3 regions of the Serratia rhizosphaerae genome follow, and region 2 is predicted to be linked to each of the others. Evidence: riboswitches for the same ligand, from Rfam matches in the RefSeq annotation. Region 2 holds a riboswitch; each other region holds the start of a gene.
The links. A riboswitch is a leader RNA that binds a small molecule or an ion and turns the genes downstream of it on or off. The one in region 2 is predicted to bind thiamine pyrophosphate.
Positions count from the first base shown of each region.

Region 1 (7,659 bases), 460 kb from region 2:
CAATCATGTCGATGTTGGCGGCGCCCGGCGGCACCATCGGGAATACTTTTTCGTTAGTGTCGATCAGCGCATGGATCAGGCACGGGCCGGGGCGCGCAATAGCCTCCGCCAATGCGGCCTGCGGATCGGCGGCGGCGTTCAGGTCACAGGTGTCCAGCCCGAAGCCGGCGGCGATGGCTAGGAAATCGGTACGCTGCGGATAGGCGGCGGCAAAGATGCGCTGCTGATAGAACAGGGTTTGCTGCTGATGCACCAGTCCCAATGCCTGGTTGTTCATCAGGATGATTTTGACGTCCAGATGGTGCTCGACCGCGGTGGCCATCTCCTGAATGTTCATCATCAGGCTGCCGTCGCCGGAAAAGCACAGCACCTTGCGTTGCGGTTCGGCCAGCGCCGCGCCGATCGCCGCCGGCAGACCGAAGCCCATGGTGCCCAGCCCGCCGGAGGTCAGCCACTGGCGCGGACGGCGCAGCGGATAGGCCTGCGCCACCCACATCTGATGCTGGCCGACGTCGGTGGTGACGATGGCGCTTTCATCCACGCAGCGCGCGGCGGCCAGCACCAGTCCGTAATGGCTGAGCGGTTCGTCGGCGTGCGGCATGCTGAACGGAAATTCGTGCTTGAGGTCGTTGACGGTATTCAGCCAGGCGCTGCGCGGCTGGGCGTCGATCTGCGGCAGCAGCTGTTGCAGCACCTGTCCGACATCGCCGTGGATCGCCACCTGCGGCTGCTTCACCTTGCCCAGCTCCGCCCGGTCGATATCTACGTGGATAATTTTGGCGTTCGGGCAGAATTGCTCGGTTTTGCCGATAGCGCGGTCGTCAAAGCGCGCGCCCAGCACCACCAGCAGATCGGCCTCCTGCAGGATAAAGTTGGTGCTGCGCGCGGCGTGCATGCCCAGCATCCCCAGCGATAACGGATGGTCGACCGGCATGGCGCCCAGCGCCATCAGCGTCATGGTGGTCGGCAGGCTGGCGCGCTCGGCCAGCTGCAGCGCGGCGCGGTGCGCGTCGGCGCAGATAATGCCGCCGCCCAGATAGAGAATCGGCCGCTGGGCCTGATTGATCATCGCCGCCGCCCGGGCCACGTCGGCGGGGTTGAAGGCCGGCGCGGTGTCCGGCTGCGCCAGCGGCGGCAGCTGGTCCAGCTCAATCTCGGCGGTTTGAATATCCTTCGGCACGTCGATCCACACCGGGCCGGGGCGGCCGGATTCGGCAATGCGGAACGCATCACAGATTACCTGTGGCAGTTCGCGGATGTCGCGTACCAGATGGTTGTGTTTGGTGATCGGGATGGACATGCCGTAGGTGTCCACTTCCTGAAAGGCGTCGGTGCCGATCATTGAGGAGGGCACCTGGCCGGTAATGCACACCAGCGGAATGGAGTCGAGCTTGGCGTCGGCGATGGCGGTGACCAGGTTGGTGGCGCCTGGGCCGCTGGAGGCGATGCAGACCGCCGCTTTACCGTTGGCGCGCGCCATGCCCTGCGCCATAAAACCGGCGCCCTGTTCGTGACGCGCCAGCACGTGACGGATGGTGGCGCTTTGGCTTAACGCGTCATACAGCGGCAGCGCAGCGCCGCCGGGAATGCCGGCGACGGTGGTGATGCCCTGACGCTCCAGCAGATGAACGATCAGCTGCGCGCCGGTAAAGCGTTTGCCTGCGTGAGGCGTGCCCGTAATTGCCATGTTCCTGTCCTTTCTCAAGGCCGGTGAGCTTTGGCGGGCAGGGTGCTAAAACAAGAAACCCCGCCCGGTTTGCGCCGGCGGGGTTTGGGAATCGATGCGTTGATTCGGACCCTACGGCGCATTGCCGACGACCACCACCACACGCACGACGACCACCGCGGCTGGTAGCGCGGTAACTAGTAGGGTCGAAGTCAGCGAGGATGCGATCACAGGGAACCTTATCATCAGTAAAAACTCAGGATTTTATAAAAGCACAGGTGCAAAATTCGCACAACCGCTTTATTGCCGCAGAATAAAAAACGCGCGTCAGATCACGCTTTTCCGTTGATGCCCAGGATGCGCGCTGCGGGGGCGCTGCCGTCCAGCAGCGGCTGCGTCGGGCCGTCATAATAGATGCGGCCGTCCACCACCAGCAGCGTGCGCGGGGCGATGCGCGCGGCGTCGTCCAGGTTGTGCGACACCATCAGCAGCGTCAGTTCGCGCTGTCGGCACACCGTATCCAGCAATTGCAGCATCTCGCCGCGCAGCGCCGGGTCGAGCGCAGAGAAAGGTTCGTCCAGCAGCAGAATCGGCCGCTGGCGGATCAGACAGCGGGCCAGCGCGGCGCGCTGGCGCTGGCCGCCGGAGAGCTGCGACGGCAGGCGCGGCAGGTGTTCCGTCAGGCCGACCTGATCGGCTATCTGCGCCAGCTGCCGTTTTTGCCCGGCGTTCAGCCTGAGACCGGGATCCAGCCCCAGCCCGATGTTTTGTTCCACCGTCAGGTGGGCGAACAGATTGTTTTCCTGAAACAGCATAGACACCGGCCGCTGCGCCGGCGGCGTGCGGGTATGGTCGTCGCCGTCAAGACGCAGGCTGCCGCCGTCCGCGCTCAGAAAGCCGGCAATCAGGCTGAGCAGGGTGCTTTTCCCCGCGCCGCTCGGCCCGAGCACCGCCACGCGTTCGCCCGGGCGGATGCGCAGATCAAAGCGCATCGGCAGGTGCTCATACAGGTAGGTCAGTTGGTTAAGTTCTATCATCGCGGCCCGGTAAACGTTCAATCAGGGTAAAAAGCAGGAAGCACAGTAATAACAATAACAGGGCGGTGACCGCACCGTCATTGCTGCGATAGGCGCCGATCTGCTGGTAAAGATAGAACGGCAGGGTGCGGAACTGCTCGTTGCCGAACAGTGCCACCACGCCGAAATCGCCGATCGACAGCACGCAGGCGAAGGCCAGCGCCTGCGCCAGCGGGCGACGCAGGGCGCGCAGTTCGATCCAGCGCAGCCGCCGCCAGCCCTGCATGCCCAGCGACAGGCACAGCGGGTTGTAGCGCTCCGCCACGTCGCGCATCGGGTTTTCCAGCACTTTCAGCGCATAGGGCACCGCCATCAGCGCGTTGGTCAGGATCACCAGCGCATAGGGCGACTGCGGCAGCCCAACGGTGTCGTTCAGCAGCAGGAAAAAGCCGGTAGCCAGCACGATGCCGGGCATCGCCAGAATCAGCATGCCGCTCAGTTCCAGCGCCTGGCCCCAGCGTCGCTGTTGGCGCAGTTTCAGCTCGCGACTGCTCCACAACAGCATCATGGTCAGCAGTAGACATAGCAGGCCGGCGCCGACGGCGATGCGCAACGAGGTGAACAGCGCCTGCCACAGCGCCGGCTGCTGCAGCACGCTGGCGATTGCCTGATTGGCGCCGTCGACCACCACCGCCAGCAGCGGCGGCAGCAGTAATAGCAGAGCGGCGACGATCAGCAGCGCATCGGTCAGACGCCGGCGGCGGCTGTCCTGCGGGTTGCGCCATTGCATCGCCTGCGTTGCGCCCACCGGCAGCGCCTGGCTGAGACGCTGGCTGAGCATCACCAGCCCCAGACAGCAGGCCAGTTGGATCAGCGCCAGCAGCGCGGCGTGGCTAAGGTCATAGTCGTAGCTCAGCGCCTGGTAGATGGCCAGCTCGATGGTGGTGGCCTGCGGCCCGCCGCCCAGCGAGAGTACGGTGGCGAAACTGGCGAAGCAGAGCATGAAGATCAGTGCGCCGCCCGGCAGGATCTGACGGCGCAGCGCCGGCCATTCGACAAAGCGGAACTGCTGCCAGCCGTTCATGCCCAGCTGTGCGGCAAGCTGACGCTGTTCAACCGGCACGTTTTCCAGCGCCTGCAGCAGCAGGCGGGTCGCCAGCGGCAGGTTGAAGAACATATGCGCCAGCAGAATCCCCTGCAGGCCGTAAGGCGAGAACTGATAGTCGAGCCCCAGCCAGGCGCACAGCGCCGCCAGCCAGCCCTGCCGGCCGTAGACGCTGAGCAGGCCGAACACCGCCACCAGCACTGGCAGCACCAGCGTCATGGCGCACAAACGCAGCAGCAACGCGCGGCCGGGGAAGCGGCGGCGGTACAGCGCCCGCGCCAGCAGGATGGCGGGCAGCACCGAGATCAGCGCCGACAGCAGCGCCTGCCAGAAGGTGAAGCGCACTACGTGCCACAGGTAGTCATCCTGCCATATCGACAGGGCGTCGCTGTGCGGCGCATGGTTCAGCAGCGAACCGAAGGCCAGCGCGGCCACCAGCAGAATCAGGCCGGCGGCCAGCAGCCCCGGCCACAGCCAGTGGGGGATTAACGGCTGACGGCGCTTTGCCATGAACGGATCCAGTTGCCTCGCTGTTTTGCCACCTCATCCGCGCGATATTGCAGCGCGGTCTGCGGCACCGGCAGTTGCGCAAAGCCGGCCGGCAGAGGGGTTTTGATCGCCGGATACATCCAGTTGCCGGTCGGGATGGCGTTCTGGAACGCCGGCGTCAGCATAAACTGCATAAAGCGCTCCGCCAGCTGCGGATGGCGGCTGGCCTGCAATTTAGCGGCGACTTCGACCTGCAGGTAGTGCCCTTCGCTGAAGTTGGCGGCGGCGTAAGCGTCTTTTTTCTCTTCAAGCAGATGGTAGGCCGGCGAAGTGGTATAGCTCAGCACCAGATCGCCTTCTCCTTTCAGGAACAGACCATAGGCTTCGCTCCAGCCTTTGGTGACGGTGACGGTTTTCTTCGCCAGCTTCTGCCAGGCCTGCGGCGCGGCGTCGCCATAGACTTTCTGCATCCACAGCAGCAGGCCGAGACCCGGGGTGCTGGTGCGCGGATCCTGATAGATCACTTTCCACGGCTGGTCGCTTTCCACCAGCTCTTTCAGGCTCTTCGGCGGGTTTTTCAGCCGGTCTTTGTTGTAGACAAAGGCGAAGTAGCCGTAGTCATAGGGGATAAAGGTGCTGTCCTGCCAGCCGCCGGGCACGTTCAGCCGCGAGTGGTCCACCGTGCTGGCGGCGAACAGTCTGGTCTGGCGCGCCGCCTGCAGCAGGTTGTTATCCAGCCCCAGCACCACGTCCGCCTTGCTGTTTTTGCCTTCCATCCGCAGACGATTAAGCAGTGAGACGCCGTCTTCCAGCGCCACGAATTTCAGTTCGCAGTTGCAGTCGGCCTCAAAGGCTTTTTTGATTGCCGGGCCAGGGCCCCAGTCGGCGGCGAAGGAGTCGTAGGTGTAAACCGTCAGCGTGTCTTTCGCCAGCGCCGGCGCGGCGGCCAGCAGCAACAGGCAAGGCAGGAATTTCTTGATCACTTTGCACTCCTGATAGTTAGGGCAGCAAAGGCATCTGAGGGGCTCCTGGGGAGCCGGTTGGCTGGCACTCAAATCCCTCCGCCGGTATTAGCCGGTTCAGGTTCGACGGGTTTGCTCTCAGCGAAAACCTTGTTTCGCACCCCGTTGAGACGGCGCTATTGTAAAGAGTTAGCGCCGCTGGCGAAAGATGCTTATGTCTCCGGCGGCGCGAACCAGGCGGATTTGAAGTCGAACCAGCCCAGCGTATTCATCCGTACGCCGCGCATGCTGCGCTGGCCGTGCAGCTGCAGCCAGTGATGGAACAGCGGATGCAACTGATGCTGGCTGACCAGCCGGCGACAAAATTCCGCCAGCGGCAGACGGTTATCGCGCCACAGCGCGGCGTCCTGCGCCAGATCTTCGCTCATGCAGTGTTGCAGCAGCGGTAGCTCATACAGGGTGGCGAACAGTGAAAACTCCAGCGGCAGGGTGAAATTGGCGCTGCCGAGCCACAGATCGCTCTGCGCCTCTCCCCGGTGCCAGACGTCGTAATCGACGATATTGACCGTCAGTTCTACGCCGTGCTGCGCCAGCAGCGGCTGCAGGGCGTCGCCGATGGCGTTGAACTCCGAGTGCTCACCGTAGTAGGTCAGCGTCAGCCGGCGCAGAGCGGCGGGTTTCGGCCGCTGGGCCAGTTCGCGGTTATGGTGCCAGCGCGGCAAAATGCCGTAGGCCGGCGACCAGTAGCGCTGGCTGACCGGCCCGGAGAGGTTCAGCAGGGCAATAGGATTGAGCAGTTCGCACAGCCAGCTGCGGATGGCCGGATCGTCGCCGACGGGCGAACGCCGGTCGAACAGCAGAAAGTAGCAGCCTTCCTCCAGCCGGCTTTCCAGCTCATTTTTGCCGGTATCGTCGGCCTGCAGCTGCACGCCGGAGTGCATCAGCTCTTCGGTGATATCCGGCAGGACCCAGATATTCACTTCATCGATCAGGGCGCGATAGCCGAAGTAATCGTCAAACGCCTGGATCTTCAGCTGGCTCTGCTGGTTATGCACCACGCTGTACGGGCCGGTGCCGATCGGATGGCGGGCAAAATCCGGCAGAGTGCGCCATTCCTGCGGCAGAATCATGGCCGGCACGCTGCCAAGCAGCCAGGGCAGCCAGTAATCGGGGCTGTGCAGATGCACATCGATCACATGGGGCGTCGGCGAGTCGACGCGTGCGATATGGGCGAACAGCGGCTGCGACGTCAGGCGCGTCAGCGTCTGGATAACGTCTTCCATCTCCAACTCGCGTCCATGATGAAAGTGGATAGCGGGGCGCAGATAGAAGCGCCAGTGCAGCGGGGTCAGCGCCTGCCAGTGATGGGAAAGGTCGGACTCCAGTTCCCCGTTTTCCTCATTTATCCGCGTCAGGCCGCTGTAAATCTGCCGGGCCAGGTGCGTCTCCGAACGGCGCAGCGCCGAACCGGGCAGCAGATTGGACAGCGGCCGGTAGTAGAGCACGCGCAGGATATGTTTACCCTGGCGGAAACTGCGTCCCAGTTGGGACAGCAGCATCTGTCGCACCACTTTTTTATCGCCGACCAGCTGCACCAGCTGGTCGATGCGATCCTGTTCCAGCAGCGTTTCCGCCCGCTGTTGCTGCAGCGCCAGGCCGGTGTAGTGAAACGCCAGCCGCGAACGCTTGCCGCGCCCGGCCTCCGCCTGCCAGGTCAGCCAGCCCTGTTGCTGCATGGCGCCAAGCAGCGAGCGTACATGACGGCGCGAACAGCTGAGCGCGTCGGCCAGCTCCTGCAGCGTGGTATCGCGGGCTTCGCCCTGGCAGCGTTGCCAGAGACGAATAAACTGCTGTTGCAGGCGTGGCGTGGACATAAAAGAGGAACTCCCCGACAGTAATCCGACAATTTATCTTTCCCTATATTACGCCGATAATTTGCTCAGATGAAAGAGAGGAGGGCGGGCTTATGAACGTTTTACTGTCGAAACAGTTTTATCAGCGCTATTTCGCCGCCGTTCGCCGCCAGCACGCCGACTGGCTGACCCGGCTGGTGCCGGAGCAGGCCAGGCTGGAAATATTGTCCCATTTAACCCAGTGGGATATGCCGACGCTGAGCGACGAAGCCTATCGTAAGCGCCTCTGATCTTTCCCCGCTATCCGTGGGTTTTCAGACGACGTCTGAAAACCTGGGGAGACCAAGTGTTTCTGAGTAATGGTGCTTTTCACCAGCCAGTGGGGCGACCCACTGGCATTTTTATTTGCGGCGGGTGATTGCCGTTGTCGGGCGGTGCTTTTACTATTCGCTGACTTCTTCTACTCTACACTGATTTTTTTATTGCGCCGTTTTCGCCTTGTTCAGGAATGCCGCTATGAATAACCGTTGGTCGCTACGCCGTTTTAACCCCGTTTTCGCCGCATTCC
Region 1 covers NZ_CP041764.1:1,333,836-1,341,494, reverse strand. The annotation lists gene ilvB (acetolactate synthase large subunit) at 1-1,687, opposite strand, end outside; gene ivbL (ilvB operon leader peptide IvbL) at 1,799-1,912, opposite strand; gene thiQ (thiamine ABC transporter ATP-binding protein ThiQ) at 1,999-2,703, opposite strand; gene thiP (thiamine/thiamine pyrophosphate ABC transporter permease ThiP) at 2,690-4,297, opposite strand; gene thiB (thiamine ABC transporter substrate binding subunit) at 4,273-5,259, opposite strand; TPP riboswitch at 5,315-5,413, opposite strand; gene sgrR (HTH-type transcriptional regulator SgrR) at 5,451-7,112, opposite strand; gene sgrT (glucose uptake inhibitor SgrT) at 7,205-7,381, shown strand; gene FO014_RS06330 (sugar efflux transporter) at 7,608-7,659, shown strand, end outside.
Region 1: it holds a riboswitch for thiamine pyrophosphate, as region 2 does, so the genes downstream of both, thiB (thiamine ABC transporter substrate binding subunit) here and thiC (phosphomethylpyrimidine synthase ThiC) in region 2, are expected to answer to the same signal.

Region 2 (7,659 bases):
CCCCATGGCGTCGGGAATGGTCAGAATGTCGGAAAACAGGATGGCAGCATCCAGCGCATAGCGACGCAGCGGCTGCAGCGTCACCTCACAGGCCAGTTCGGCGTTCTTGCACAGCGACATAAAGTCGCCGGCCTGCGCCCGCGTGGCTTTATACTCCGGCAAATAACGACCGGCCTGGCGCATCATCCATACGGGGGTAACATCCACCGGCTGGCGCAACAGCGCACGCAGGTAACGATCGTTCTTCAACTCAGTCATTATTGGCTCCCTTAATTCAGCTGGCGCTATTGTATACCCAAAAGAATGGGCGTTGTACCAAAGCGCCAGCGCATCATGCGTCCCGGCACAGCACCACGGTGTCCTCAATCAAACGCCGCGCCACGGTGCCCGGCGGCGGCAGCAAGGGCAGCCGATCGTAACGATACCAGCCGGCATGCAGCAGTTCCTTAGGGTCGTGGCGCAATTCACCGCGATGATAATCCGCCATAAAGGCCATCATCAGCGACTGCGGGAACGGCCAGGGCTGGGAGGAGACGTAACGCAGGTTTTTAATTTCAATATTACTCTCCTCCATCACCTCGCGCGCCGCCGCCTGCTCCAGCGTCTCCCCGACCTCGACAAAACCGGCCAGCACCGTATGGATGCCGCCGCGGTGCCGCACGTGCTGCGCCAGCAGGATTTCATCATCGCGGCGAATGGCGACGATCACACAGGGGGCGATTTGCGGGTAATAGCGTTCACGGCAGTGGTCGCACAGGCAGGCGTTTTCGGTTCGGCTCAGGTGCATTTTATGGCCGCAATAGCCGCAAAATTGATGGGAACGATAAAATTCGGCCAGCTGCACCCCGCGCCCGGCTAACTGGAACAGGGCGCGGTCGAGATCCAGCAGCTGCCGCACCGAGCCCATCTCCTGCGCCATGGCGCGGCGCACCAGCCAGACCGGCGCCCCTTGCCACTCACCAATTTGCCGCGCCGCTTCGCCGCGCAGGCCCCATTTATCGGCAGCACCAAACGGCAATTCACCGTTTGGTAACCAAAGTTTGTTTTCATGGCTGACGATCCACCAGCCCTTTTCGTTACCTGTTAATGCAAGTTCCATATCGTTGTTGCACAACCTCAGCTTCACTGGCACTCTAGAAATCGGCACTGTTACATTTTTATAACTTACCGTTACTTTTTCTTACTTACGGAGTCAACAATGCTCAACCACTTGGAAAGCCTGACTCAGCGCGTTGGTGGTAGTAATGAATTAGTTGATCAATGGCTTGAGGCACGTAAGCAGTTGCTGGTTGCTTACTGCACGCTCGTCGGCATTAAGCCGAATAAAGAAAAGCATACGCCGCTTAATGCAAAAGCGCTGGAGAACTTTTGCCACAATCTGGTGGATTATCTCTCCGCAGGGCATTTTCATATCTATGACAGAGTCATCAAGCAGGTGGAAGGCGCCGGTAGTCCTAAAATGTCTTTCGCCACCCAAATTTATCCCAAGTTGTGGATCAATACCGAACAGGTGATGGCGTTCCACGATCGCTATGCCGACACCGAGATCGATCAGGATCTCTGTCTGGCGTTCCATCAGGCGCTGTCGGACATCGGCGAAACGCTGGCCGCCCGCTTCGCACTGGAAGATCGCCTGATTCAGCTGCTCACAGAAACCTGGCAGCCCGGCCAACAGGAAGCGGAAAAAGGCAACCTGGTCCAATAGCTTTCCCTTGCAGCAAACAATAATGCCCTTCTATACTGGGGGCTCTTGTCGGAGTGCCTAGCGCCAGGCTTGTTATCAAGTCGGCCAGGCTGAGACCGTTAATTCGGGATCCGCGGAACCTGATCGGGTTAATACCCGCGAAGGGAACAAGAGTAATCTATCGCCAGCGGCAGACCTTCCACCAGCGTCTGCCGATCGGCCAACATCGTTACTCCCTCCGAGCTCCAGACAAGCAATTTTCCCAACTCACCCGACTTGTAGGAATTTGCTATGTCTAATAACAACCAGCGTCCCCGTAAAGTACAGCGTGAAGCCGCGCAGCAGTTTATCGACAACCTTCAGGGCGTCGCTTTCCCCAACTCCCGCCGCATCTATCTGCAAGGATCGCGCCCCGATCTGCAGGTGCCGATGCGCGAGATCCAGCTCAGCCCGACCTTAATCGGCGGCAGTAAAGACGAACCGCAATACGAGCCGAATGAGGCGGTACCGGTCTATGATACCGCCGGCCCTTACGGCGACCCGGCGTCCCAACTGGACGTACACCGCGGCCTGGACAAGCTGCGCGCCAGCTGGATCGCAGAGCGCGACGATACCGAGACGCTGGCCCACGTCAGCTCCGGCTTTACCCAGCAGCGTCTGGCGGATGAGGGGTTAGACCACCTGCGTTTCGAACATCTGCCGCAGCCACGCAAAGCGCAGTCGGGCAAATGCGTCACCCAGCTGCACTATGCGCGCGCCGGCGTCGTCACGCCGGAGATGGAATTTATCGCCATCCGCGAAAATATGGGCCGTGAGCGCATCCGCAGCGAGGTGCTGCGCCAGCAGCATCCGGGCCAGAGCTGGGGCGCCAACCTGCCGGAAAACATTACGCCGGAGTTTGTCCGTCAGGAGGTGGCCGCCGGCCGCGCCATTATCCCGGCCAACATTAACCACCCGGAATCCGAACCGATGATTATCGGTCGCAACTTCCTGGTGAAGGTAAACGCCAATATCGGCAATTCTGCGGTGACCTCCTCCATCGAGGAAGAGGTGGAAAAACTGGTGTGGTCCACCCGCTGGGGCGCGGATACCGTGATGGACCTCTCCACCGGTCGTTATATCCACGAAACCCGCGAATGGATCCTGCGCAACAGCCCGGTGCCGATCGGCACCGTCCCCATCTATCAGGCGCTGGAAAAAGTGAACGGCGTAGCAGAAAACCTGACCTGGGAAATGTTCCGCGACACGCTGCTGGAGCAGGCGGAGCAAGGGGTCGATTATTTCACCATCCACGCCGGCGTGCTGCTGCGCTATGTGCCGATGACCGCCAAACGCCTGACCGGCATCGTCTCGCGCGGCGGCTCGATCATGGCCAAATGGTGCCTGTCGCATCATCAGGAAAACTTCCTGTATGAACACTTCCGCGAAATCTGCGAGATCTGCGCCGCCTACGACGTTTCACTGTCGCTGGGCGATGGCCTGCGCCCTGGCTCGGTACAGGACGCCAACGATGAAGCGCAGTTCTCCGAGCTGCATACGCTGGGCGAACTGACCAAAATCGCCTGGGAATACGACGTACAGGTGATGATCGAAGGCCCGGGCCACGTGCCGATGCATATGATCCGCCGCAATATGACCGAAGAGCTGGAGCACTGCCATGAAGCGCCGTTCTATACGCTGGGGCCATTGACCACCGATATCGCGCCGGGCTATGACCACTTCACCTCCGGCATCGGCGCCGCGATGATCGGCTGGTTCGGCTGCGCCATGCTGTGCTACGTGACGCCGAAAGAGCACCTGGGGCTGCCGAACAAAGAGGACGTCAAGCAGGGGCTGATTACCTATAAAATCGCCGCGCACGCCGCGGATTTGGCAAAAGGCCACCCCGGCGCGCAGATCCGCGATAACGCCATGTCCAAGGCGCGCTTTGAGTTCCGCTGGGAAGACCAGTTCAACCTGGCGCTGGATCCCGCCACCGCCCGCGCCTATCACGATGAGACGCTGCCGCAGGAATCCGGCAAAATCGCCCATTTCTGCTCAATGTGCGGGCCGAAATTCTGTTCGATGAAGATTTCACAGGAAGTGCGCGACTATGCCGCCGCGCAGGAAGCCGCCAAACCGATCGAAGTGCTGTCCGGCATGGAAAAAATGTCCGCCGAATTCCGCTCACGCGGCAGCGAGCTGTACCACAGCGCCGCAGCGCTGCAGGAGGACAACAATGGCTGAGTTATCAAGCCCGTTTCCCGCCACGCCGCACCGCCTCGGGCTGTACCCGGTGGTGGACAGCGTCATGTGGATCGAACGCTTGCTGGACGCAGGCGTCACCACCATCCAGCTGCGGATTAAAGATCAGCCGGACGAGCAGGTCGATGGCGACATTATCGCCGCCATCGCCCTCGGCAAACGCTACAACGCCCGTCTGTTTATCAATGACTACTGGCGGCTGGCGGTCAAGCACGGCGCCTACGGCGTCCATCTGGGGCAGGAGGATCTGGACAGCACCGATCTGGCAGCCATCCATCGCGCCGGGCTGCGTCTTGGCGTATCAACCCATGACGACGCCGAACTGGCGCGCGCCAAAGCGGTGCAGCCCTCGTATATTGCGCTCGGCCACATCTTTCCTACCCAGACCAAGGATATGCCTTCCGCCCCCCAGGGGCTGGCGGAGCTGAAGCGCCACGTGGCGACGCTGGCGGCGTATCCCACGGTGGCGATCGGCGGCATCAGCCTCGATCGCGTCCCGGCGGTATTGGCCTGCGGCGTCGGCAGCGTGGCGGTGGTGAGCGCCATCACCCAGGCGCCGGACTGGCGTGCCGCTACGGCGGAACTGCTGCGCCTGATTGAAGGCAAGGAGTAACGGTATGCTCAGCGATCACGAATTCTTACGTTACAGCCGGCAGCTATTGCTGGAAGACATCGGCCCCGACGGGCAGGAAAAACTCAAAGGCGCCAGCGTGCTGATCGTCGGCCTGGGCGGGTTGGGATCGCCGGCGGCGCTGTATCTGGCCGCCGCCGGCGTCGGAACGCTGCTGCTGGCGGACGATGACCAGCTGCATCTCACCAACCTGCAGCGGCAGATCCTTTACCGCAGCGCCGACGTGCCGCACGGGAAGGCCCAACTGGCCCAACGCCACCTGCAGGCGCTTAATCCACAGGTCGAGTCGATCGCACTGGCGCAGCGCCTGCAGGGCGCAGAACTGCAACAGGCGGTGGCGCGCGCCGATCTGGTGCTGGACTGCAGCGACAATATGGCGACCCGCCACGCAATCAATGCCGCCTGCGTGGCCGCCGGCAAGCCGCTTATCAGCGGCAGCGCGGTTGGCTTCAGCGGGCAGTTGCTGGTCATCACCCCGCCGTTCCAGCAGGGATGTTACGCCTGCCTGTACCCTGACCAGACGGAGCCACAGCGCAACTGCCGCACCGCCGGCGTTCTCGGCCCGGTGGTCGGCGTCATCGGTACGCTGCAGGCGCTGGAAGCCATCAAGATGCTGGCGGGCATGCCCTCCGCGCTCAGCGGCAAGCTGCGCCTGTTCGATGGCAAACAGCAAAGCTGGCATACGCTGCAGCTGAGCAAAGCCCAGTCGTGCCCCATCTGCGGAGGCGAGCTATGCAAATCCGCCTGAATGACCAAACGCTGGAACTGGCGCCGCCGCTCAGCGTCAGCGCCCTGCTGTCGCAGCTGACGCACGACCAGCCGGGTACCGCGCTCGCCATCAATCACGTTATCATCCCGCGCGCCGACTGGGCCAATCATCTGGTGCAGGACGGCGATGACATCCTGCTTTTCCAAGCGATTGCCGGAGGCTGATATGCTGCAAATCGCCGATACCACCTTTACCTCACGCTTATTCACCGGCACCGGCAAGTTCGCCACCCCGGCGCTGATGCTTGACGCGCTGCAGGCGTCCGGCTCACAGCTGGTAACCATGGCCATGAAGCGCGTCGACCTGCAAGGCGGCAACGATGCCATTCTCGCGCCGCTGCGGCAGTTGGGCGTTCGTCTGCTGCCCAATACTTCCGGCGCCAAAACCGCCGCGGAAGCGGTATTCGCCGCCAGGCTGGCGCGCGAAGCCCTCGGCACCCATTGGGTGAAGCTGGAAATCCACCCGGACGTGAAGTACCTGCTGCCCGACCCGATCGAAACGCTGAAAGCTGCAGAAACGCTGGTCAAAGAGGGGTTTGTGGTGCTGCCTTACTGCGGCGCCGACCCGGTGCTGTGCAAACGGCTGGAGGAAGCGGGCTGCGCTGCGGTGATGCCGCTGGGCGCGCCGATCGGCTCCAACCGCGGGCTGCGCACCCGCGATTTTCTGGAGATCATTATCGAGCAGGCCAACGTGCCGGTGGTGGTCGACGCCGGCATCGGCGCACCGAGCCACGCGCTGGAAGCGATGGAGCTGGGCGCCGACGCGGTGCTGGTGAATACCGCTATCGCCGTCGCCCGCAACCCGGTACATATGGCGCAGGCTTTCCGCCTGGCGCTGGAGGCCGGCGAGCTGGCGCGCCAGGCAGGTCTCGGCCACAGCCAGCGCAGCGCGGCCGCCTCCAGCCCGCTGACCGCATTTCTCAGCCAATCGGCGGAGGTGGACTGATGGCGGACGATTTCTCGCAACGCTGGCAAACCTTTGACTGGGATGACATCACCCTGCGCATCAACAGCAAAACGGCGCGCGATGTGGAGCGGGCGCTGAACGCAGAGAAGCTGACGCGGGACGATTTTATGGCGCTGATTTCACCGGCAGCGGCTCCCTACCTCGAACCGCTGGCGCAACGCGCCCAACAGCTGACCCGCCAGCGTTTCGGCAACGTGGTCAGCTTCTACGTCCCGCTCTACCTATCCAACCTGTGCGCCAATGACTGCACTTACTGCGGTTTTTCCATGAGCAACCGTATCAAGCGCAAAACGCTGGACGCCGACGAGATCGCCCTAGAGTGCCGCGCCATCAAGGCGCTGGGTTTCGAACACCTGCTGCTGGTCACCGGCGAACACCAGACCAAGGTCGGCATGGATTATTTTCGCCGCCATCTGCCACAGATCCGCTCTCAGTTCAGTTCACTGATGATGGAAGTGCAGCCGATGTCGCAGGAGGAGTATGCGGAGCTGAAAACCCTGGGGCTGGACGGCGTGCTGGTGTATCAGGAGACCTATCATCCTGCCACCTATCAGCAACACCATCTGCGCGGGCAGAAGCAGGATTTCCACTGGCGGCTGGCGACGCCGGATCGCCTGGCGCGCGCCGGGATCGACAAGATCGGGCTGGGGGCGCTGATCGGCCTGTCCAACAGCTGGCGCACCGATTGCTATCTGCTGGCGGAGCATCTGGCCTATCTGCAGCAAACCTACTGGCAGAGCCGCTATTCGATTTCTTTCCCGCGTCTGCGGCCGTGCGCCGGCGGTATCGAACCGGCGTCACTGATGGATGAAGCGCAGCTGGTGCAGCTGATTTGCGCCTTCCGACTGTTTGCGCCTGACGTCGAACTGTCCCTGTCCACGCGCGAATCGCCGCATTTTCGCGATCACGTGATCCCGCTAGCCATTAACAGCGTCAGCGCCGGCTCCAAAACGCAGCCGGGCGGTTACGCTGACGATGTGCCGCCGGAACTGGAACAGTTTGAGCCGCACGACGGCCGCTCCCCGCAGCAGGTCGCCCAGGCGATCGACAAGGCCGGGCTGCAGCCGGTATGGAAAGACTGGGATAGCTATCTGGGACGTGCACCGCAATAAACGGCAACGTTTTCAATGGACAGAGAAAAGTGCTGGAAACGGCGCGCAGTGTCGGCAAACGCCGCTGGCCGCCGCCGACCATTGACGTAAAGTGGCGGCGTTGGTTATCAATCCCGAAGCCAACCAAGGTTATCTATCCCTCTTGATAACCTTGCCTTACCAACCCCGGAGCGTATGGCCAGAACGCCATGCGTCTCCGGTTCCGTTTCTCCCACCCGGCACCCGTCCGCAGGCAAAAAAAAAAACCGCCCCC
Region 2 covers NZ_CP041764.1:1,794,727-1,802,385, forward strand. The annotation lists gene hemE (uroporphyrinogen decarboxylase) at 1-258, opposite strand, end outside; gene nudC (NAD(+) diphosphatase) at 332-1,099, opposite strand; gene rsd (sigma D regulator) at 1,199-1,705, shown strand; TPP riboswitch at 1,745-1,868, shown strand; gene thiC (phosphomethylpyrimidine synthase ThiC) at 1,976-3,910, shown strand; gene thiE (thiamine phosphate synthase) at 3,903-4,541, shown strand; gene FO014_RS08495 (HesA/MoeB/ThiF family protein) at 4,546-5,307, shown strand; gene thiS (sulfur carrier protein ThiS) at 5,292-5,492, shown strand; gene FO014_RS08505 (thiazole synthase) at 5,494-6,273, shown strand; gene thiH (2-iminoacetate synthase ThiH) at 6,273-7,406, shown strand.

Region 3 (7,659 bases), 1.8 Mb from region 2:
CTGTTTTAGCAGGGTACTGCCTACGCCGCGAGTTTGTTGAGCGGGGTCGACATACAGGTTATGGATAAAATCTTCGGCCCGGTGAATGGAAACAAAACCCAGCGGTATGCCGTTTTCTTCGGCTACCCAGATCTCTTCTCCCAGCGTAGCGCGATCGAAATCTCTCGGTTGGTAATTGGCGGTGTCCCGCCAGTGAAAGGCGATTTTACGCGCGGCCAAATATAAGCGGCGCAGAAAGGGGCGATCGGATTCTTGATATGGCCGTATTTTCATCATGCTCCCTTGGTGACGGACGCGCGGTGATCCTGCGGTGTGGCACCTGAGTATGTCGGAATACCATGCCGTTGGCGAGAGATAAGAAAAAAGAGCAAATAGATTATTTGCTCTTGAATACGGACACGTTACCGGGCGGCGAGCAAAGCGTCGCCGGCCCGGTAGAAAGTGACGACGTTACTTGGTGTAACGACCTTCCCAGAAACCACGGACAAGGTTAAATACGCCGTCGGTGAAGATTTTGCCTACGCCTTTGGCCGCGTTGGTAAAGCTGGCGAGGATGGATTCAGCACCTTTGGAGATGGAACCAACAACACCGCCTAAGAGTCCACCGAGGATACTGTCGAGACCGGCACCACCTGATACTTCATTGACTTCAACGTTAGATAATTCTCTCATGGTTTATCCTTAAATATTAAATGAGGTAGATAAAAGAGCGGGAAAATTATGATTGCGGCTTGGCAGGCGCGCACTCATTCAACTCAACAGGTTTGCTGGACGAGGTGACGTTGCCAAACTTGTCAACGCAGCCCACGGTCCGATAGCAAGTCACTCCTGAGGTGGATGGGGATAGGCTATGGCTGACTTTACAGCCCCACGCGCCACCAATAACATTCGTTGCTTTGCCTTGCGTTAATTTCTGCATAATTATTAATTATCCTTGTTGGTTACTCTACGGATGACTCAACGCTATCCGAGTTGGGCCATTAAGACTTAGCGGTTTCGGCTGGTGCTTCCGGAGCAGGCTTACTTGGGCGGAAAGCATTGATGAGGGAATCCAGGAAGCCCATGCCCAGACCAACAGCGGTGCCGATAGAGTTGGCGATATTACCGACGATATTGCCAGCGATGCCGGTCAGGGTATTAACGCCTGCGTTGATGATATCGCTGATAATACCACCGAAAAAGCCGCCTGAAACTGCTTCAACTTCAACGTTAGATAATTCTCTCATGACAAATTCCTTTTTTATTAAAAATAAAAGAGTATGGGGTTAAATAAAATGGTGACACCTTGGTATGGAAAGCCAAGGTGTTATTTAATATTACCCTCTTTTCTTATCTTATAAATACTGTTTGCAGAATTTCGTTCGTTTTAAGGATAATTCTTGCTGGCTTGAAATAGGCCGTCTGGCTTTATCCTAAATTCACCGTATTTATATTTTTATGGGTGATAATTGAAATTTTATTTTCTGAGTTTTTAATGTTTCCGGCCGCAGGACGCCATGCATAAATCATAAACATGACGATGAAAGATTTGAATCCCGCCGGGTGCGGAGTATGATGTGGCCGCAGTCGCTATCCCTGCGGGATGCGCTGTCTGAGACTCGGGGTGCCCTTCATGTATGTGAAGGCTGAGAAATACCCGTATTACCTGATCTGGATAATACCAGCGTAGGGAAGTCTTGGCGTCCTGACCGGCGCCCGCCTTCTTTAACGCCGGTTGGGAGAACTATGATCGCTCGACCTGATGAATTGCCCGGCGCAACGGCCGCGGCCAGCTTACAGCTGCTTAAACAACATTCCCCGCTGATTCACTGCCTGACCAACGACGTGGTGCAAACGCTGACGGCCAACGTTTTGCTGGCGCTGGGCGCTTCGCCGGCGATGGTGATTGAACCGTCCGAAGCGACGCAGTTCAGCCGCCTGGCCGATGGCGTGCTGATCAATATCGGCACGCTGACCGCCGCCCGCGCGGAATCGATGCTGGCGGCGGTGGAGGCGGCCAATCAGGCCGCGACGCCGTGGGTGCTGGACCCGGTGGCGGTCGGCGGACTGACCTTTCGTACCGAGTTTGCCAACCGGCTGCTGACGCTGCAGCCGGCGGCCATTCGCGGCAACGCGTCGGAAATTATGGCGCTGAGCGGGCTGCAGGCTTCGGGGCGCGGCGTCGACAGCACGGCGGACTCTCTGGCCGCGCTGCCGGCGGCGCAACAGCTGGCGCAGCGCAGCGGTGCGATTGTCGCGGTCACCGGCGCCACCGACTACATTACTGACGGGCAGCGCAGCTGGGCGGTCGGCGGCGGCGATCCGCTGATGACGCGGGTGGTGGGCACCGGCTGTGCCTTATCGGCGGTGGTGGCGGCGTTTTGCAGCCTGCCGGGCGAGCGGCTGGACCACGTCGCCGCCGCCTGCCGGGTGATGGCGCACTGCGGCGCGGCGGCCAGCAAACAGGCCGGCGGCCCCGGCAGCTTTACCCCCGCATTTCTCGACGCGCTGTACCGCTGGCAGGGAGATGAATAATCATGAAACGCATCAATGCATTGACCATCGCCGGTACCGATCCGAGCGGCGGCGCCGGCATTCAGGCGGATCTGAAAGCCTTCTCGGCGCTCGGCGCCTATGGCGCCAGCGTGATCACCGCGCTGGTGGCGCAAAACACGCGCGGCGTGCAGTCGGTGTACCAGATTGAGCCGACGTTCGTTGCCGCGCAGCTGGATTCCGTGCTGAGCGACGTGCGCATCGACAGCGTAAAAATCGGTATGCTGGCCAATGCCGACATCGTGCAGGCGGTGGCCGAGCGCTTGCGGCATTATCAGCCGCCGTTTGTGGTGCTGGATACGGTGATGCTGGCGAAAAGCGGCGATCCGCTGCTGGCGCCGGAGGCGGTGGCGTCGATCCGGCGTGAACTGTTGCCGCAGGTGTCGCTGATTACGCCTAACCTGCCGGAAGCGGCGGCGCTGCTGGCGTGTCCGCCGGCGGATAATGAGCAGCAGATGCGCGAGCAGGGACGGGCGCTGCTGGCAATGGGTTGCCAGGCGGTGCTGATGAAGGGCGGCCATCTCAGTGAAGAGGAAAGCCCGGACTGGCTGTTCAGCCGCGGTACGGAGCAGCGCTTCAGCGCGCCTCGTGTCGCCACGCGCCATACGCACGGCACCGGCTGCACCCTGTCTGCGGCGCTGGCCGCCCTGCGTCCGCGTTATGACGACTGGCCGCAGACGGTGGCGGCGGCGAAGGATTACCTGCAGCGCGCGCTGCAGCAGGCGGACAGCCTGGAAGTCGGCCAGGGCATCGGCCCGGTGCACCATTTCCATGCCTGGTGGTGAGCCAACTTTTTCGCGCGGCGATGGTCTGAGTAGATGCAATGTCTTTGTCTATTTTCGGAGGGAGAATCACCATGACAGGAATGCATAAACGTCGTTATATGCTGCTGGGCGCGTTGCTGGCCGTCAGCGCCGGCAGCTTTGCCCAGCAGGTGGTGACCACGGCGGATCTGGTTCAGCAGCCGGGTTATCAGAGCAGCTGGCAGCAGATGATGAAAGGTCAGGCCCGGCTGCCGGGCTGGGCGCGTAAGGGCAGCGGCACTTCGACGCCGGCGGAGACGATCGGCTGGCAGGGGCAGCAGTATCAGGTTGGCAATATCTGTAAGCCTCACGATTGCGGCAATAACTTTTTGATCGTCGCCTTCAAGGCGGACAAGTCGCAGGCCTGGGGCGTGCGGGTTGAGGTGGAAGACCGGCCGGAAGCGGTGGCGCACCCCAAAAAGTACGCCAAATATCAGTGGCTCGGCAAGCCGGACAGCAATATGCAGGCGCTGCTGCGTCAGCAGTTTGAAAACAGCCCGGACTGGAAGTAAACCGATGTTTGCAGGGACGGGCGCGCCCGTCCCTGATGGTCAGCCGATGCCGGCCTGATGCAGGTCGTGCAGGTTCAGCGCGCCGACCAGTTCCCCCTCAACGTTGACCACCGGCGCGGCGCTGATATGCTGCTCGTGCAGCGCCTCCAGCGCTTCTCCCGCGCGCCACTGTTCCGGCAGGCGATAGCCGGGGCGGGTAATCGCCGGGCTGAGCGGATCCTCCAGCTTGTGGCCCTGCACCAGCCAGCGGCGCAGATCGCCGTCGGTGAAGACGCCCACCACTTTTTGCTGCTCGTCGCACACCGCCACCAGTCCCAGGCCGGTGCGGCTCAGCTCCAGCATCGCCGCCATCACGTCGGCGCTTTCCTGCACCTTCGGCAGACGATCGCCGGTGCGCATCAGGTGATGCACGCGGTTAAGCAGACGCGCGCCGAGGCTGCCGCCCGGGTGTGAACGGGCGAAGTCTTCGGCGTTGAAGCCGCGCTGACGCATCAGCGCCATCGCCAGCGCATCGCCGATCATCAGAGTGTTGACCGCGCTGGAGGTCGGCGCCAGCCCCATCGGGCAGGCTTCGCGCTCGACGCTGATATCCAGCACGCAGGCGGCACCCTGCGCCAGCGGTGAGGCGGTGCCGCCGGTAATGGCGATCACCGGGATCCGGCTCTCGGCCAGCAGCGGCAGGATCAGGTCCAGCTCTTTGGCGCGGCCGGAGTATGAAATAAAGATCATCACGTCGTCCGGGCCGATCATGCCGAGATCGCCGTGCAGCGCTTCCGCCGGATGCAGGAAGAAGGCGGGCGTCCCGGTGCTGGCCAGCGAGGCGGCGATTTTCTTGCCGATATGGCCGGATTTGCCGATGCCGGAAATCACCGCCTTGCCGCGGCAGCTCAGCAGCAGCTCGCAGGCGCGGACAAAGTTGTCGTCCAGCCGCGCCAGCAGGCGCTGCGCTTCGGCCAGTTCAATCTCCAGCGTTTCGCGGGCGAAGGTGAGCAGGGTGCTCGCGTTATCCATCAGTCTCTCCTGCGGAATGAATCAAGGCGGAAATATAGTGTTATTTACCGGATGAAACACGCGACACGCCGGTTTTTTTTAAACGGATCACAGTTTGAGAAATCAGCCGGGAAGGCGTGCGGACGAGAAGCCGGGTGAAAAGCCCGGCTTCTGCGGCGGCGTCAGGCGATGGTGACGCTGCTGTCGAGATAGGTATCCTGCACGGCGTTAATCAGCGCCACGCCGTCCTTCATCGATTTTTTGAAGGCCTTACGCCCCAGAATCAGCCCCATGCCGCCGGCGCGTTTGTTGATCACTGCGGTGCGCACCGATTCCTGCAGATCGTTTTCCCCGGCGGCGCCGCCGGAGTTAATCAGGCCGGCGCGTCCCATATAGCAGTTGGCCAGCTGATAACGCACCAGATCGATCGGGTGATCGCTGGTCAGTTTGTCGTATACCCGGTCGTCGGTGTAGCCGAAGTTCACGGCGCGGTAGCCGCCGTTGTTTTCCGCCATTTTCTGTTTGACGATATCGGCGCCGATGGTGGCGGCGATATGGTTGGCCTGGCCGGTGAGATCGGCGCTGGAGTGGTAGTCGACGCCGTCTTTCTTGAATGCCGGGTTACGCAGATAGGCCCACAGCACGGTAACCATGCCCAGTTCGTGCGCGCGCTCGAAGGCGGCGGAAATCTCTTCAATCTGGCGGCGCGACTGCTCGGAACCGAAATAGATGGTGGCGCCGACCGCCACCGCGCCCATATCGAACGCCTGCTCAACGCTGGCGTACAGGGTCTGGTCGTACTGGGTCGGGTAGCTGAGGGTTTCGTTGTGGTTCAGTTTGACCAGGAACGGGATTTTGTGCGCATAGCGACGTGATACCGCCGCCAGCACGCCGTAGGTGGAGGCGACGCAGTTGCAGCCGGCTTCGAGCGCCAGTTCGACGATGTTTTTCGGGTCAAAATAGAGCGGGTTGGCGGCGAACGAGGCGCCGGCCGAGTGCTCAATGCCCTGGTCCACCGGCAGAATGGACAGATAGCCGGTGCCGGCCAACCGGCCGTGGTTGAACAGGGTCTGCATCGAGCGCAGCACGCTGTTGGGGCGGTTATTATCGATCATCACCCGATCGACAAAATCGTCGCCGGGCAGGTACAGATTCTCTGCGGGGATGGTGGTACAGCGGTGTTGCAACAGGTCTTCCGCTTCCTTACCTAACAACTGCGCAATATCAGTCATGGTGAACTCCCGTTAAAGCTAATCCCTAGGCCGGAAAGTCATACTGATGGTCACCGGCGTCGCGAAAAGCGGTGATTGAAGCCGTAAGCACGATACTACTGAAGTTGCATCGTCAGGGAGAAACAATAGATGCGATTGCGGGGAAATGCCATTTACGTCGTGTAAAGCGGCGGGGGCGGGCGCCCCCGAGTTATTCGACCTCGAACCAGCTGCTGTTTTGCAGGGCGATCGGCGTGATGGAGTAAATCATCTCCTGCAGATGGTCGTGAACGGCCCGCTCGGCGGCGTCCGGGTCGTGCGCCTTCAGCGCGTCGAAAATGCGGTAGTGCTGTTGGATCAGCGTTTCCGGCGGCGAGACTTCACTCAGGCTGAGAAAACGCACCCGGTCCATGGTGGCCTTGATGGTTTCGATGGTTTCCCAGGCCAGCGGACAGTTGGCGATCTGCGTCAGCAGGCGGTGGAACTCATCGTCCAGCAGCAGGAATTCCCGTATTTGCTGGCCGTTGGCCGCCAGCGCCTGACGCTGCAGGTTATGCTTCAGCAGCGCCAGCTGCGGCGGGGTAATGCCGGTGGCGGCCCGGCGGACGATGGCGCACTCCACCGCCTGGCGGATAAAACGGCCGTCCGCGACGCGTTTGGCGGAAATTTTCATCACGAAGGTGCCGCGCTGCGGCAGTATCTGCACCAGCCCCGCCTCGGCCAGTTTGATAAAGGCCTCACGCACCGGCTGGCGCGACACGCTGAAACGGCTGGAAATCTCCTTTTCCGACAGCAGGGTCCCCGGCGCAATAGTGCAGTCGACGATATCCTGCCGTAAAAAGCGGTAGATTTGCTGATTCACCGGTAATGTGTTGGTAAGGCTATAATTTTCAGACATGGCGCGATTGGTTATCTGGCAATGATTCAAATGCCACCATACTAGCAGATTATTGTTCAATGGCGGGGGGATAAATCCCCTCGCCAAGAGCGGCCATCAGTGGTGCCAGTCCTGATACTCCTGCTGTCGCCGCTGCGGGGCGGTTTCCGGCATCAGCCACAGGCCGACGGCGGAAATCACCCCCAGCACGATCATATAGCCCGCCAGACCGTAATAGTGGCCGCCGGTCATCTGCAGGATTTTCACCGCCAGCAGGCCGAGAATACCGCTGCCGACCAGCGAGCCGATCTGCCAGATCAGCGCGATGCCGCTGCAGCGCACGCGGGTCGGGAACAGTTCCGGGAAGTACGACGCCTGCGGGGCGTAACACATGCTGTGGCCAAGGGTCAGCACCACGATCATCGCCAGCTGGGTCAGCCAGAAGTTATCAGCGTTCAGCAGCATAAAGAACGGTACGATGCAGACCACCTGCAGCAGCGCGCCGGCGATGTAGACCGGTTTGCGCCCCAGCCGGTCGGAAAGGTGCCCCATCAGCGGGATGGCGAAAATCTCCAGCACCACCGCCACGATCATCGTCTCCAGCAGAATGCTTTCGCTCAGCTGGTTGGCCTTGCCGTAGGCCAGCACGATCACCGTGAACATGGCGAACGCGCAGGCTTCGATCAGTTTGGCGCACACGCCTTTGCCGATCAGGCCCGGATAGGCGCGCGCCA
Region 3 covers NZ_CP041764.1:3,557,450-3,565,108, forward strand. The annotation lists gene FO014_RS16540 (GNAT family N-acetyltransferase) at 1-273, opposite strand, end outside; gene FO014_RS16545 (hypothetical protein) at 451-672, opposite strand; gene FO014_RS16555 (hypothetical protein) at 981-1,226, opposite strand; TPP riboswitch at 1,590-1,689, shown strand; gene thiM (hydroxyethylthiazole kinase) at 1,726-2,514, shown strand; gene thiD (bifunctional hydroxymethylpyrimidine kinase/phosphomethylpyrimidine kinase) at 2,517-3,317, shown strand; gene FO014_RS16570 (inhibitor of vertebrate lysozyme family protein) at 3,389-3,847, shown strand; gene gutQ (arabinose-5-phosphate isomerase GutQ) at 3,887-4,858, opposite strand; gene fbaB (class I fructose-bisphosphate aldolase) at 5,020-6,069, opposite strand; gene FO014_RS16585 (GntR family transcriptional regulator) at 6,260-6,946, opposite strand; gene FO014_RS16590 (MFS transporter) at 7,043-7,659, opposite strand, start outside.
Region 3: it holds a riboswitch for thiamine pyrophosphate, as region 2 does, so the genes downstream of both, thiM (hydroxyethylthiazole kinase) here and thiC (phosphomethylpyrimidine synthase ThiC) in region 2, are expected to answer to the same signal.